2 regions of the Streptomyces sp. NPDC045956 genome follow, and region 1 is predicted to be linked to the other one. Evidence: riboswitches for the same ligand, from Rfam matches in the RefSeq annotation. Region 1 holds a riboswitch; the other holds the start of a gene.

What was found. Region 1 has a riboswitch for cobalamin ahead of AC07FV_RS10600 (ABC transporter substrate-binding protein). Riboswitches for the same ligand answer to the same signal wherever they lie in the genome.
Region 2: it holds a riboswitch for cobalamin, as region 1 does, so the genes downstream of both, AC07FV_RS17905 (ribonucleoside-diphosphate reductase subunit alpha) here and AC07FV_RS10600 (ABC transporter substrate-binding protein) in region 1, are expected to answer to the same signal.

What each region holds. Positions count from the first base shown of each region.
Region 1 is NZ_JBWKKZ010000003.1:350,804-358,592, forward strand. It holds gene AC07FV_RS10570 (FAD-dependent oxidoreductase) at 1-352, opposite strand, end outside; gene AC07FV_RS10575 (cyclase family protein) at 376-1,338, opposite strand; gene AC07FV_RS10580 (fumarylacetoacetate hydrolase family protein) at 1,335-2,336, opposite strand; gene AC07FV_RS10585 (LysR family transcriptional regulator) at 2,464-3,381, shown strand; gene AC07FV_RS10590 (ABC transporter ATP-binding protein) at 3,460-4,260, opposite strand; gene AC07FV_RS10595 (FecCD family ABC transporter permease) at 4,257-5,372, opposite strand; gene AC07FV_RS10600 (ABC transporter substrate-binding protein) at 5,369-6,394, opposite strand; cobalamin riboswitch at 6,423-6,600, opposite strand; gene AC07FV_RS10605 (class I SAM-dependent methyltransferase) at 6,657-7,406, opposite strand; gene AC07FV_RS10610 (MFS transporter) at 7,375-7,789, opposite strand, start outside.
Region 2 is NZ_JBWKKZ010000006.1:193,375-201,163, forward strand. It holds gene mctP (monocarboxylate uptake permease MctP) at 1-407, shown strand, start outside; gene AC07FV_RS17900 (GNAT family N-acetyltransferase) at 480-986, shown strand; cobalamin riboswitch at 1,014-1,191, shown strand; gene AC07FV_RS17905 (ribonucleoside-diphosphate reductase subunit alpha) at 1,316-3,688, shown strand; gene AC07FV_RS17910 (ribonucleotide-diphosphate reductase subunit beta) at 3,688-4,728, shown strand; gene AC07FV_RS17915 (hypothetical protein) at 4,641-4,895, opposite strand; gene AC07FV_RS17920 (GlxA family transcriptional regulator) at 4,988-5,956, shown strand; gene AC07FV_RS17925 (bifunctional albaflavenone monooxygenase/terpene synthase) at 5,960-7,375, opposite strand; gene cyc1 (epi-isozizaene synthase) at 7,372-7,789, opposite strand, start outside.

The DNA.
Region 1 (7,789 bases):
CCGCGTCGATGAGGATGCGCTGGAGCCGCGGCCGCTGCATGCCGACGGTGGCCGGCAGGTCGTCGCCGCCGGTGCGCAGGTCGTCCCGCACGTGCAGGACGCTGCCGTCGGGTGCGGTGATGCCGACGGATCCGAAGCCGAACCCGGACGCCTCCACCTGCTTCCACACGCCGAGTTCGCGCAGCACGCGCAGGGCGTTGCCCTGGAGGGTGATGCCGGAACCGGCGGTCGCGTTCCAGTCGTCCCTGGCCTCGACCAGGTCCACCGCGTACCCGGCGCGGCGGAGCAGGATCGTCACGGCGTTGCCGGCCGCGCCGCCGCCGACGACGAGCACCTTTCGGGGTCGGTTCATGGGGAACTCCCTTGTTCCTCGGTCTACTTGACGGCGATCGGGTTGACCGGCGAGCCGACCGCACCGGTGATGGGCAGGGGCGCGGCGGTGAGCCAGAACGCGTACACGCCGTCGGCCGCGCAGTCCTCGGCGAGCGCCTCCAGGTCCCACATCTCGCCGATCAGCAGACCGAGGTGGGGGATGGCGACCTGGTGCAGCGGCTGGAAGGCGTGCTCGAACTCGTTGGGCCGCACCTCGAAACCCCAGGTGTCGGTGGCGACCGCGGCGATCTCGCTGCCGTGCAGCCACCCGGCCGTGGTGAACGACAGGCCCGGGGCCGGCCCTCCGGCGTAGTCGCCCCAGCCCTCGCGGCGGACCCGGGCGAGCTGGCCCGTGCGCACCAGCACCAGGTCACCGCGGCCTACCGTGACGCCCTGGGCCTCGGCGGTGGCGGTCAGGTGCTCCTCGGTGATCGCGAAGCCGTCGGGCAGCTCACCGTCGTCGCCGACGGTCCGGCCGACGTCGAGGAGCACCCCGCGTCCCGCGACGTGCGGGGCCATGTGCTCGATGCCGGTGACCTGGTCGCCGTCGGAGGTGACGACCTTCTCGGCCGGGCGGCCGTTCCACGCCCTGCCGTGGTCGAAGATGTGGCCGAGCCCGTCCCACTGGGTGGAGCACTGCAACGGCATGGCGATGACGTCGTCGGCGCCGCCGATGCCGTGCGGCAGACCCTGGTTGCCGAGGGCGGCGTCGGTGCCGGTGTCCAGCATCGTGTGCACCGGGTTGGTGCGGCGGCGCCAGCCCTTCTGCGGGCCGTCGATGTCGAAGCGCTGCGAGAGGGAGAAGCTGACGCCCCGCCGGATCAGCGCGGCGCCCTCGCGGCGCTTGGCCTCGTCGAGGAAGTTGAGCGTGCCGAGCACGTCGTCCTGCCCCCAGCGGCCCCAGTTGGAGTACGCCTTCGCGGCCCGGGCGACCGCGCCCGCGGGGTCCGTGCGGTCCGGGGTCATCGGGCTGCCTCCGCCACGCAGCGGGTGCGCTGGGTGCCGAGCCCGGTGATGGAGGCGTCCATGACGTCGCCGTCGCGCAGCAGCCGGCCCCAGTGCATGCCGTTGCCGGCGGGGGAGCCGGTGAGCACCAGGTCGCCGGGGAGCAGCCGGGCGGTCTGCGAGGCGTAGGAGACCATCCGCGCGACGTCGAAGAGCATGTCCTTGGTGGACTCGTCCTGCATCGTCTCGCCGTTGAGCTTCAGCGTGAGGCGCAGGTCGCCCGGGTCCGCGACCGACGCGGCGGGCACGATCCACGGGCCCAGCGGGGTGAAGCCCGGCGCGTTCTTGCTGCGCAGCCAGTCGGTGCCGATCTGCGGCATGTCCCGGCGGAAGACGGTGGCCCGGTCGGTCAGGTCGTTGGCGATCGTGTACCCGGCGACGCACTCCAGGGCCTGAGCCGGGGACACCCGGTGGGCGGGCCGGCCGATCACCGCGGCCAGCTCCAGCTCCCAGTCGGGCTTCTCGGCCCACGAGGGCAGCACGACGTCGTCGTAGGGGCCGGTGACCGCGCTCGGCAGGCCGATGAACACGTACGGCAGGTCCTCGGCCGCCCGCCGGTCCATGATCTCCGCGGCCTCCGCGCGCCGCTCCGCCTCCGGCCGTTCGTCGCCGGGCGCGCGGTGGGCGACATGCAGGTCGATCACGTGCTGCCGGTAGTTCGCCCCGGACTGGAAGACCTGGCGCGGCTCGACGGGGGCGTGCACGCGGTGGTCGGACAACGGCGCGCGCACGAGGGAGGCGTCGGCGGCGAGCGCGGCCAGCCGCGGCGCCACCGAGTCCCACGCGTCGAGGAGCCCGCGCATGCTCGAACCGGTCTCACCGAGAGCGGGACGCAGGTCGAGCACCTGGGCGTCGGGGGTGACGAGAGCGGGGAAGGCGGGGCCTTCGGGAGCGGAAACGGTGGCCAGGGCGAAGGGTCCGGCGAAGAGGGCGGACGCGGCTTCAGGTTTCACGGACATGTCCTCCTGATTGCGATGGCACTAATCTGGACCCGCCACTCGCGATCAGGGAAATCAATTCCGTGGATGATAATTATCTGTTGAACGAATTCCCGCAGGTCATCGCCGGACAGCTAGGGAAACCGCCGTGAATCTCAGTCGCCTGGACCTCAACCTCGTGGTCGCCCTGCGCGCCCTGCTGGAAGAGCGCAACGTGACCCGTGCCGGGCAGCGCGTCGGCCTGAGCCAGCCGGCGATGAGCGCGGCGCTCTCGCGTCTGCGCCGCCACTTCGACGACGACCTGCTGGCGCGGGTCGGCGGCCACTACGAGCTGACCGCTCTCGGGCAGGTCCTGCTCGACCGCGCGTCCACCGCCTACGATCTGCTGGAACGGCTCTTCGCCAGCCAGGCCCACTTCGACCCGGCCCGGGAGAACCGGGAGTTCAGGCTGGTCGCGTCCGACTACGCGGTCGCCGTCTTCGGTACCGAACTCGCCCGGGTCGTGCACCAGGAGGCGCCCGGCATCCGGCTGCGTTTCGCGCAGACGCCGACCACCGTGGTGGACGCCACCGACACGCTGCTGAGCACCACCGACGGCCTGCTCATGCCCCACGGCGTCATCAGCGACTTCCCCGCCACCGACCTCTACCAGGACCGGTGGGTCTTCCTCGTCGCCGAGGACCACCCGAGCGTCGACGACCGGCTGACCCGGGAGGACCTGGCCCGGCTGCCCTGGGTCACCTACCAGCGCACCTACGACGCCCCGGCCGTCCGCCAGCTCGGCATGCTGGGCATCGAGCCCCGCGTCGAGGTCTCCGTGGACAGCTTCCAGATCATGCCGCTGCTGGTCGGCGGAACCCGGCGCATCGCCCTGCTCCAGGCCCGCCTCGCCCGGCTCCTCGCCCCGCTCGCCGCGGTACGGGTGGTGGAGCCGCCCTACGAGGCGGTGCCGCTGCGGGAGGCGTTGTGGTGGCACCCGGTGCACACCCACGACGCGGCGCACATCTGGCTGCGCGAGACCGCCGCCCGGGTCGGCAAGCGGATGGCCGACCGGCCCGAGGACTGAGCGGGACCCGCCGCGCGCGCACGGCGGGCGTCATCCACGGTACGGATGAGAGGCATCCGCACCGTGGATGACTGACCCTCACGGCCGCTGCGCGGCCCGGGGTGGTTCCCCGGGCAGGAACGTCACCTGCGGGGCGCCCGTGCGCGGGTGGGTGGCGACCTCCGCCTCCACCCCGTAGACCTCGGCCAGGAGCCGCGGGGTGAGGATCTCGGCGGGCGGGCCCGAGGCGGTGACCGCACCGTCGTTCAGCACGTAGAGGCGGTCGCAGTAGTAGGCGGCCAGGTTGAGGTCGTGCAGGGCGAGCAGCACGGTGGCGGGCAGCCGGCGCAGGATGCCGAGCACGGACAACTGGTGCCGGATGTCGAGGTGGTTGGTCGGTTCGTCGAGGACCAGCAGCGTGGGCTGCTGGGCCAGGGCGCGCGCGATGAGGACGCGTTGGCGCTCGCCGCCGGAGAGCCGGTCGAAGGGGCGGTCCGCCAGATGGACGGCGTCCACGGCGAGCAGCGCGGAGTCGACGAGTGCGGCGTCCTCGGGGGTGTCGCCGGCCAGGAGCCGCTTGTGCGGGGTGCGGCCCATGGCGACGACCTCCCGGACGGCGAGGTCGAAGTCGGCGGCCGAGTCCTGGACCACCGCCGCCACCGTGCGGGCCAGGCGCCGCACCGGCAGCGACCAGGCGTCGCCCCCGTCGACCCGGACCTGACCGGCGTCGGGGCGCAGGACGCGGTAGACGGCGCGCAGGAGACTGGACTTCCCGCTGCCGTTGGGGCCGACCAGCCCGACGGTCTCGCCCGGGCGGGCCGTCAGGGAGACGTCGCGCACCAGGTGGCGGGCTCCCGCGGTGAGCGTGACGCCGTCCACGCTCAGGTCGGTCGCCGTCATGCCACTCCTCGGTCGGTGCCGCGCCGGGCGTCCCGGCGCATCAGCCACAGGAAGAACGGCCCGCCGCACAGGGCCGTGAGCACGCCGACGGGTATCTCCGCCGGCGCGGCGACCGTCCGTGCGGCGATGTCGGCCCAGACCAGGAAGACCGCCCCGCCCAGGGCCGCCGTGGGCAGCACCCGGCGGTGGTCGCCGCCGACGAAGAGCCGCACGATGTGGGGCATCATCAGCCCGACGAAGCCGATCGGCCCGGCCGCCGCGACCAGTACGCCCGTGACCAGGGAGAGCACGACGAACAGCCGGGCGCGGAAGCGGGCCACGTCCAGCCCCATCGTGGTGGCCGCCTCCTCGCCGGCCAGCAGCAGGTTCAGGTTGCGGGCCTGCACCATGAGGGCGCCGACACCGAGCAGCAGGGCCGTGCTCGGCAGCCACAGGGTGCCCCACTCGACGCCCCCCAGCCCGCCGAGGGTCCAGGCGAGGACCGCGCGGGCCTCGTTGCCCCGGTCGGTGGTGAGCAGCAGCAGATCGAGGACCGCGGTGAGCACCGCCGCGATCGCCACCCCGGACAGCACCAGCCGCGCCGAGGTGATGCGTCCCCCGGTGCGGGCGGTGGCGTAGACGAGGACGAGCGCGCCCAGGGCGCCGGCGAAGGCGGCGACCGACAGGGAGAGCGGACCGAAGAAGGTGACGCCGAACACGATCACGGAGACCGCGCCGAGGGACGCCCCGGAGGAGACACCCAGCAGGTACGGCTCGGCGAGCGGGTTGCGCACCAGGGCCTGCAGGGCGGTGCCGATCACCGCCAGGCCGGCGCCGGTGACCGCACCGAGCAGCACCCGCGGCGCCCGGACGTCCACCACGATGGTCTCCCGGGCCCGCGACCAGTCCGGATCCTGCCAGTCGGCTCCCAGGGCGTGCGTCACGATGCCCCACACCTGTCCGGGCGGCACCTGGACGGAACCGATCGCGAGGCCCGCCGTGGCGGAGACCAGTAGCAGGACGGTGAGGACGAGCAGGGTGACGGCCAGCCGCGTACCGCCCCCTCCCGGCTCCTCGGTGCCGCGCCGACGGACCGTCCGTCCGGTGGACGTGCCGGTTGCGGCCTGCGTCATCGGAAGCTCTTGGGATGCAGCCCGCGGGCCAGGTCCCCGACCGCGTAGGCCGAGCGGATGCCGACCAGGGTGGCGGTCAGCGGCAGGACGACGAACCGCTTGTTCCTGACGGCGGGCACGTCGGCGAGCGCGGGCCGGGAGAGCAGGTACTTCTTCTTCTCCTCGACGCTGCCGGCGCCGGCGTAGTCGTAGATGGCGATGGCTTCCGGCCTGCGCTCGACGACCTGCTCCCAGGAGACGTCGCCGAAGACGTCGTCGAGGTCGGCGAAGACGTTCTCGCCGCCGGCCAGCCGGATCAGCTCGGTGCCGAGGCTCTTGCCGCCCGCGGTGAAGGCGCTCTTGTCACCGCTGTCGTAGACGAAGACGGGCACCCGGGGCTCGCCCCGTACGCCGGTGGCGGCCTTGCCGACGCGGCCCTCCAGGTCCGCGACCAGCGCGTCGGCCCGGTCCTGGACGCCGAAGATCCTGCCGACGGTGCGGATCTCGTCGTAGGTGTCCTTCATCGTCACCCGCTTCTCGCCGCAGTACTCGCGGTTGAGGTAGGTGTCGATGCCCGCGTCGGCGAACGCCTTGCGAGAACGGCCCTCCTTCTCGTCGAAGGCGCTGCCGTAGCCGCCGTAGACGAAGTCGGGCTCGGCGTCCAGGACCTTCTCGAACGACGGCTCCCGCTCCGCCAGTTCGGGAATCGCCTCGTAGTCCTCCTTCAGCTCCGGCAGGACGGCGGAGTCGGGGAAGGCCGTGCCGACCATGCGGTCCTTCAGACCGAGCGCGAGCATGAGTTCCGCCGGGTGCTGGTGGACGGTGACCACCCGCGACGGCGGCCTGTCGTACGTCGTCCGCACGCCGCAGTTGTCGACGGTGACCGGGAAACCCGCGGGCACGGCGGCGGTGGCCTCGGCGTCGCCGCCGCCCTCGTCGGACGCACCGCAGCCGGTGGTGAGCAGCAGCGACGACAGTGCCACGGCGACGGCCGTGGCACGAAGGAACCCGCGTGTGCGGGCAGGGGTGAACAGCTGGGACACGTGAAGCCTCCTGGAGTCCGCGCTCCTCGGATCGGGCCCGCGACGGACCAGTGTCCTGACTCCCGGATCGACGTTCCCCCCGCCTTCCCGCGCGGTGCGCAGTGGCGTGTCGGAGGGGCGCTCCCCGGTCACAGTGGCGGGACCGTGCCGGATTCGCACCGGCTTCCTGTCTCCCGTCGCGGCGATGACCAGGTGATCCTACGTTTCGCCCGGCCGACGGCGAAAGGGCGTGCGGTTCCCGGCCGCACGCCCTGCCCCTGCCTCACCCTTCGCGGACGGCCCTCAGGACGAGCCGTTCGGCGTCCTCGTCGTAGGGGCGGCCGTCGAACCCGCCGAAGACCTCCACGCGGCCGAACCCCGCCTCCTCGGCCATCCGCCGCAACTCCACGGCGCTGTACACGAACCACGTCAGGGTGGCCCGGGTCACCCGGTCGCCCCGGACCAGCACCCACTCGCTGCGCAGCCGCGCCCACTCGTCCAGCACGGTGTCGGTCTGCACCATCAGGTCGTCGCCCCGCCGCACCACCTTGGGCGGGGTGACCCTGCGGGCCAGGAGTTCCTTCCCCGCGAGGTCGAGGACGAGCGCCCCGCCGGGCGCCAGGCAGGTGTACATGGTGCGCAGCACGCGCGCGTTGTCGGCGGGGTCCTCGAAGTACCCGAAGGAGGTGAACATGTTGAGGACGACGTCGAAGCCGCCCGGCGCCTCGTAGTCGCGTGCGTCGGCCCGCACGTACGTCACGTCGGCACCGGCGTCCGCGGAGCGTTTGCGGGCCCGGTCCAGCATGGCCGGGCTCAGGTCGACTCCGGTCACGCGGTGCCCGCGGCGGGCGAGGGGCACGGTGAAGACACCCGGCCCGCAGCACAGGTCCAGCACGCGTGCTCCGTCGGGGAGGGCGAGCAGGGGAGAGGTGTCGAGCAGCTCCTCGGCCTGCGCGTAGCGCTGCTCGGAGAAGAGGAAGTCGTGGAACTCGGTCCAGAAGTCATCGTCCTGGAATCCGCCCGTCCGTGTCATCGCGGGTCAGTGCTCCTTCGTGGTCGCCGTCGGGGGCAGGGGGCCGCGCCGGGCGACGGCGCAGCGTGAGCAGCAGAGGGGGCAGCAGCAGGCACTGGGCGGCCGCGAGCAGCCAGAACCAGCCGGTGTGCCCGGCCCGTTCGCCGAGGCCGTACAGCTGCCCGCCCAGCGCGCCGCTCGCGCAGGCGCCCAGGCCCGCGGCCAGCCGCTGCTGCCCGAAGACGACGGCGTCGGAGCGGGGGCTGCGGCGCAGCGCCTCCAGGTCGTTCTTGAGGAACAGCACGATGTCGCCCAGGGTGATCAGCGCGCCGCCCGCCAGCAGGGCCGCCCGGGTACCGGCCGCCAGCACGGCCAGGCCCGCCGCCAGACCCGTGAAGCCGACC
Region 2 (7,789 bases), on a different contig from region 1:
CGGTCGCGATCAACTTCCAGCTGCTGGGCGGCATCTGGATCCTGCAGACCTTCCCGGCCCTGGTGGGCGGCCTGCTCACCCGCTGGTTCCACCGCTGGGCCCTGCTCGGCGGCTGGGCGGTCGGCATGGTCTACGGCACGGTCGCCGCGTACGGGGTGGCCTCGCCGACGCAGAAGCACTTCGGCGGTTCCTCCGACGAGATCCCCGGCATCGGCGAGATCGGCTACATCGGCCTCACCGCCTTCGTGCTGAACGTGGTGGTCACCGTGGTCCTGACCTTCGTCATGCGGGCGCTCAAGGCACCCGACGGCGTCGACGAGACCAAGCCGGGCGACTACACCGCGGACGCGGGCGACCCGGGAGTCGAGGTGGAGCTGCCGCCGGCCACGGCGGGCACCTCGCACTGACCCCTTCCCCCGGGCGGGCCGTCGGAGGAATCCGGCGGCCCGTTGCCGTGCCCGTCGGGCACACTCGGGGTCATGGACTTCGTGATCCGGCGTGCCACGGCCGAGGAGTACGACACCCTCGGTGAGATCACCGCGCACGCCTACCTGGGTGACGGCCTCCTCGACTTCGGGGAGGACGACGCCTACCTGCACGAGCTGCGGGCCGTGGCCCGGCGGGCGGCTGCCGCCGAGGTGCTGGTCGCCGCATCGGACGACGGTGTGCTCGGCAGCGTCACCTTCGTGCCCCGCGGCGGCCCGATGGCGGACATCGCCCGGCCCGGCGAGGCCGAGATACGCATGCTCGCCGTCGCCCGCGAGGCGCGCGGACGCGGCGCCGGCGAGGCACTGGTGCGGGCCTGCGTCGACCGCGCCCGGTCCGTGCCGGGCTGCGCGCGGGTCGTGCTGTCCACCCAGCGCACCATGCACGGCGCCCACCGCCTCTACGGGCGCCTGGGTTTCACCCGCACCCCGGACCGCGACTGGAACCCCCTGCCGAAGCACGACGACTTCACCCTGCTCACCTACGAACTGACGCTCTGACACCATCCCGATACGCTCACGGACACAACATCTGGGGGTGCTGGCGGCGCCCGGCACAAGATGTATGCTCGTGCTCGCTGTCGCCGCAGGGGAATCCGGTGCGAATCCGGAACTGTCCCGCAACGGTGTACTTGTGCGTGTTCGCGTCCCCACGTGTCCGCGCACGGGCTTGAGTCCGAGGACCTGCCGACAGTGCGCCCGGCCGCCCCGGCCCGGGTGCCATGACGTCCGGGCCTCGTGGAGTGGGCCGGTGGACGCGACGCCGTGCGCGCTCGTGAGCTGCCTCCTGCCCTCCGCCAGGCCCCGTGCCGAGCGAGGGAGTGCTCCACGTGACCATCGCGCCAGCCGATCCGGCTTCAGCGACCCCGGTGACGGCGACCGGCGAACCGGACGGTCCCGGTACCGCGCTGCTGCGGACCCTGACCGAGCTGACCGCCGACCTTCCGGACGCCGACCCCGGCCGGGTCGCCGCCGCCGCACTGCGCGGCCGGTCCGCCCGTGCGGACGAGGCCGAGCTGCGCGAGCTGGCCACCGAGGCCGCCGCCGGACTGATCTCGGAGGACCCGGTCTACTCCCGGCTCGCCGCCCGCCTGCTGACCCTCACCATCCGGGCCGAGGCCGCCTCCCAGGGCGTCACCTCCTTCACCGGGTCGGTCGCCACCGGTCACCGCGAGGGCCTGATCGCCGACCGCACCGCCGAGTTCGTCCGGCTGCACGCGGAGCGGCTGGACGCGCTGGTCGACCCGGCCGCCGACGACCGCTTCGGCTACTTCGGTCTGCGCACCCTGCACAGCCGCTACCTGCTCCGGCACCCGATCACCCGCAAGGTGGTCGAGACGCCCCAGCACTTCATGCTGCGCGTGGCCGCCGGGCTCGCCGAGGACGACACCGCCCGCTCGGCCGACGAGGTGGCCGCCCTCTACGGGCTGATGAGCCGCCTCGACTACCTCCCCTCCTCCCCCACCCTCTTCAACTCCGGCACCCGGCACGCCCAGATGTCGTCCTGCTACCTCCTCGACTCCCCCCAGGACGAGCTGGACTCCCTCTACGACCGCCTCCACCAGGTGGCCCGCCTCTCCAAGCACGCCGGCGGCATCGGCATCGCCTACTCCCGCATCCGCTCCCGCGGCTCGCTCATCCGCGGCACCAACGGGCACTCCAACGGCATCGTCCCGTTCCTGAAGACGCTCGACGCCTCGGTCGCCGCCGTGAACCAGGGCGGCCGGCGCAAGGGCGCGGCGGCGGTCTACCTGGAGACCTGGCACGCCGACATCGAGGAGTTCCTGGAGCTGCGGGACAACACCGGCGAGGACGCCCGCCGCACCCACAACCTGAACCTCGCCCACTGGGTGCCGGACGAGTTCATGCGCCGGGTGGACGCCGACGGGCAGTGGTCGCTGTTCTCGCCCGCCGACGTGCCCGAGCTGGTCGACCTCTGGGGCGCGGAGTTCGACGCGGCGTACCGCGCGGCGGAGGCGGCGGGGCTGGCCCGCAGGACCCTGCCCGCCCGTGAGCTGTACGGCCGCATGATGCGCACCCTCGCGCAGACCGGCAACGGCTGGATGACTTTCAAGGACACCGCCAACCGCACCGCCAACCAGACCGCCGAGCCGGGCCACGTCGTCCACTCCTCCAACCTCTGCACGGAGATCCTGGAGGTCACCGACGACGGGGAGACGGCGGTCTGCAACCTGGGCTCGGTCAACCTCGGCGCCTTCGTCGACGTGGCCGCGGGCGACCTCGACTGGGAGCGGCTGGACGCCACCGTCCGCACCGCCGTCACCTTCCTGGACCGGGTCGTCGACATCAACTTCTACCCGACCGAGCAGGCGGGCCGCTCCAACGCCCGCTGGCGTCCGGTCGGCCTCGGCGCGATGGGCCTGCAGGACGTCTTCTTCCGGCTGCGCCTGCCCTTCGACTCCCCCGAGGCGAAGGCCCTGTCCACCCGCATCGCCGAGCGGATCATGCTCGCGGCGTACGAGACCTCCACCGACCTCGCCGAGCGCGACGGCCCGCTGCCGGCTTGGGAGAAGACCCGTACGGCCCGGGGCGTGCTGCACCCCGACCACTACGGCGTCGAGGCCGCCTGGCCCGAGCGCTGGGCGGCGCTGCGCACGCGCATGGCCACCACCGGCCTGCGCAACTCCCTGCTCCTGGCGATCGCCCCGACCGCCACCATCGCCTCGATCGTGGGCGCCTACGAGTGCATCGAGCCGCAGGTGTCCAACCTGTTCAAGCGCGAGACGCTCTCCGGCGAGTTCCTCCAGGTCAACTCGTACCTGGTGGACGACCTCAAGCGGCTCGGCGTGTGGGACGCCCGCACCCGCGAGGCGCTGCGCGAGGCGGGCGGCTCGGTGCAGGGCTTCTCCTGGATCCCCGAGGACGTCCGCGCCCTGTACCGCACCGCCTGGGAGATCCCGCAGCGCGGCCTGATCGACATGGCCGCCGCCCGCACCCCGTACCTCGACCAGGCCCAGTCGCTGAACCTGTTCCTGGAGACGCCGACCATCGGGAAGCTCTCCTCGATGTACGCGTACGCCTGGAAGCAGGGCCTGAAGACCACGTACTACCTGCGTTCCCGCCCGGCGACCCGCATCGCCCGCGCCGCCGCCCGGGCCACCGTCCCCGCACAGCAGACCCCCGATCCCGAAGCGGTCGCCTGCTCCCTGGAAAACCCCGAGTCCTGCGAGGCCTGCCAGTAATGACCACCGAGATCCCCGCCACCCCGGCCGCCCCGGCCACCAAGAGCCTGCTCGACCCGGGCTTCGAACTGACCCTGCGCCCCATGCGCTACCCGGACTTCTACGAGCGCTACCGGGACGCCATCAAGAACACCTGGCACGTCGAGGAGGTCGACCTCCACTCGGACGTCGCCGACCTCGCGAAGCTCAGCCCCATGGAGCAGCACCTGATCGGCCGGCTGGTGGCCTTCTTCGCCACCGGCGACTCGATCGTCGCGAACAACCTGGTGCTCACCCTCTACAAGCACATCAACTCCCCCGAGGCGCGGCTGTACCTGTCCCGCCAGCTCTTCGAGGAGGCCGTGCACGTCCAGTTCTACCTGACGCTGCTGGACACCTACCTGCCCGACCCGGAGGACCGCGCCGCCGCCTTCGCGGCCGTGGAGAACATCCCCTCCATCCGCGAGAAGGCCGGGTTCTGCTTCAAGTGGATGGACTCGGTCGAGTCGATCGACCGGCTGGAGAGCCGGGCCGACCGCCGCCGCTTCCTGCTCAACCTCATCTGCTTCGCCGCGTGCATCGAGGGCCTGTTCTTCTACGGCGCCTTCGCCTACGTCTACTGGTTCCGCAGCCGGGGCCTGCTGCACGGCCTGGCCACCGGCACCAACTGGGTGTTCCGGGACGAGACCATGCACATGTCCTTCGCCTTCGACGTGGTGGACACCGTGCGCAAGGAGGAGCCGGAGCTGTTCGACGACCAGCTCCGGGAGCAGGTCACCGACATGCTGCGGGAGGCCGTCGAGGCCGAGCTGCAGTTCGCGCGCGACCTCTGCGGTGACGGCCTCCCGGGCATGAACACCGACTCGATGCGGGAGTACCTGGAGTGCGTCGCCGACCAGCGCCTGACGCGGCTCGGCTTCGCCCCGGTGTACGGCTCCGAGAACCCCTTCTCCTTCATGGAGCTCCAGGGCGTTCAGGAGCTGACCAACTTCTTCGAGCGCCGCCCCTCGGCGTACCAGGTCGCGGTGGAGGGCACCGTCGACCTGTCCGAGGACTTCTGAGTCCGCCGGGGCTCCTCACTCCCCCGCCGGTTCTCCCGGGCCTCCCTGAGCTGACGGTCGATGCGCTTCTCGCGCACGATGCCGATCACCGAGGGGAGGACCATGAGGACCAGGAGTCCGAAGGTCACGAGCATTCCGATCAGGGCTTCCGTCTGGTTGCTGTTCATGACACCACTGTCGCGCCCCGGACTCCTTACCGGCAGTGGCAGGACTGCCGTAGGGCCTCGATTTCCTGCCACTTCCGAGGCACACTGTCGGCATGTTGCGGAACGTGGCGGCCGTCCTGCTGGACGGCGCGCATCCTTTCGAACTCGGCGTCGTCTGCGAGGTCTTCGGCATCGACCGGAGCGACGAGGGCCTGCCGCGGTACGACTTCGCGGTGGTGTCGGCGGAGGGCCCCGAGCTGACCACCCACGTCGGCGGGCTCACCGTCTCCACGCCGTACGGGCTGGAGCGGCTGGAGGAGGCCGACCTGATCACCGTGCCGGCGGGGAGCGACTTCGCCCGCCGGGAGTACCCGCCGGAGCTGCTGGAGGCGCTGCGTCGGGCCGTGGACCGGGGTGCGCGGGTGCTGAGCGTGTGCTCCGGGGTGTTCGTGCTGGGCGCCGCCGGTCTGCTGGACGGCCGGCGGTGCGCGGTGCACTGGCACCACGCCGCCGAGCTGACCCGGCAGTACCCGCGGGCGTCCGTCGCCCCCGACGTGCTCTACGTGGACGAGGACCCGGTGATCACCAGCGCCGGCACCGCCGCCGGCATCGACGCCTGTCTGCACATCGTCCGCAAGGAGCAGGGGCCGGAGGTCGCCAACAAGATCGCCCGGCGCATGGTCGTGCCGCCGCACCGGGACGGCGGCCAGGCCCAGTACATCGAACGGCCTCTGCCGCGCTCCTCCTGCGACACCGTCGGCGAGGTGCTGTCCTGGATGGAGCAGCACCTCGACGAGGAGGTCACCGTCGACCAGCTCGCGGCGCGGGCGCACATGTCGCCCCGCACCTTCGCCCGCCGCTTCCAGCAGGAGACGGGCACGACCCCCTACCGCTGGATACTGCGCCAGCGCGTGCTGCTGGCCCAGCGGCTGCTGGAGGCGACGGACGAGACCATGGACGCGATCGCGTGGCGCACCGGATTCGGTACTGCGGCGGCCCTCAGGCACCAGTTCGTCAGGGCCCTGGACACCACACCGCACGCCTACCGGCGCGCCTTCCGCGGCCCGCGGGCGGCGGCCTGAGCGTCACCGGGCCACGGGCCTGACCAGCAGGTCGTGCGGACGGAGGGTGATGCCCACCCGGACCGCGTCGTTGGAGCCGGCCACCTGCTCGAAGCGGTACTTCGCGGCCAGGGCCGCCGTGATCAGCGTCAGCTGCGCCATCGAGAAGTGGTCGCTCGGGCACTTCCGATTGCCGACGCTGAACGGCTTCATGGCGTATTTCGGTACCTCCCCCGCACGTTCCGGAAGCCATCGGTCCGGGTCGAACTCCAGGTTGTCGGCGTAGGACTTCGCATCGCGCTGGATTGCGAACGGACTGTAGATGATGTCCGACCCGGCCGGAATGCGACAGCCACCGAGTTCAGTCTCGACGACCGCGCGGCGCGTCAATACCCACACGGCGGGACGCAAACGCATGGCCTCCACGATGACATTGTTCGTGTGGGTGAGCCTGCGGACGTCCTCGAATGCGACGGGGCGCCCTCCGGTGACCTCCCGGACTTCGTCCCGTATGCGGTCCGCGTGTTCCGGGTGGTCGGCAAGTGCCTGCAGCAACCACATGATCGTGGAGGCGATGGTCTCACTTCCCGGGGTGAGTATCGCGACCACCTGGTCGTGGATCTCCTGTTCCCCGATCGGGTCGCCATTGTCGTCCTTCGCCTCCAGCAACGCCGTCAGCAAATCGTCCGGCTTTTGACCGGATGCGCGGCGCTCGGCGATGATCTCGTCGACCAGCAGGTGCAAATCGGCCAGTGCGTTGTTGAATTCGCGATTGGCCGGAAGCGGCAGTCGGTAGAGCGGCCCCAGCGGGACGACCATGCGCCGGTACATGCCCCGGAAGACGGTGGCGAGCGCGACGCACAGCCGCTCCGCCCGCTCGTCCATGTACTGACCGCGCAGCAGGCAGCGGGCCGCGACGCGCACGGCGACGCGGAAGGACTCGGAGGTGGCGTCGATCGTCCGCCCGGGCTGCCAGCGCTCGGCGAGCGCGTGCGCCTCCTCCTCCATGATCGGCCCGTAGGCGGGGATGGCGTCGAGCCGGAACGCCGGCTGGATGGTGCGCCGCTGCCGGCGGTGGAGCGGGCCGTTGGCCGTCGCCACGCCCTCCTTGCCCAGCAGGCCCTCCAGGGACTCCCAGAGCGGACCGGCTATGTGGTAGTCGGGGCTCAGGGCCAGGGCGCCCGTGAGTTCGGGCGCGGTGACCGCGTAGACGGTCTTGGGGCCCAGCTTGATGCGGACGATGTCACCGTGGTCGCGCAGCTGGGACATGAAGGCCAGGGGGTCGCGGGCCAGGCGCCAGCCGTGGCCGAGGAGCGGGACGCCGCCGCCCGCCACGGGCGGCTCGCGCAGCTCGGGTGTCGTCTCGTCCCCGCTCGCGGGGGACGCGGGCGCGTCCTGCCCGGCGGTCGCCGGGGACTCGGGGAAGGACTGGACGGTCATTTCTCACCTGCCGCTTCGTTGTTGACGTACGGGGGTGTGGACCGGTCGTCCCAGTTGTCGACCATGTACCGGCCGGACTCGTGGTGGAACCAGTAGACGGAACTGAACCAGTTCCGCATATTGCCGACGTTGGCCCGCACGGCGCCGCTCAGTTCTTTTCCGCGCACGCTGCCGTCATCGAGCCGGTCGGCGAGCCGTAACGCTTCCTGTTCCACGTCGAGGAATTCGGTGATGCATTCCTCCACGCGCCGCCTGACTTCCCCTATGGATTCCTCCAGGGTCATTCCGTGATGAGTGATGAGGCTGATACCGAGATTGTGGACCTCGTCGCCCGCTATTTCCTTGGGAAGTGAGCAGAGGTCGTTGTACCAGGCGGCGAATTCCTGGCTCAGCAGGGCGGCCCGACGGTAATCC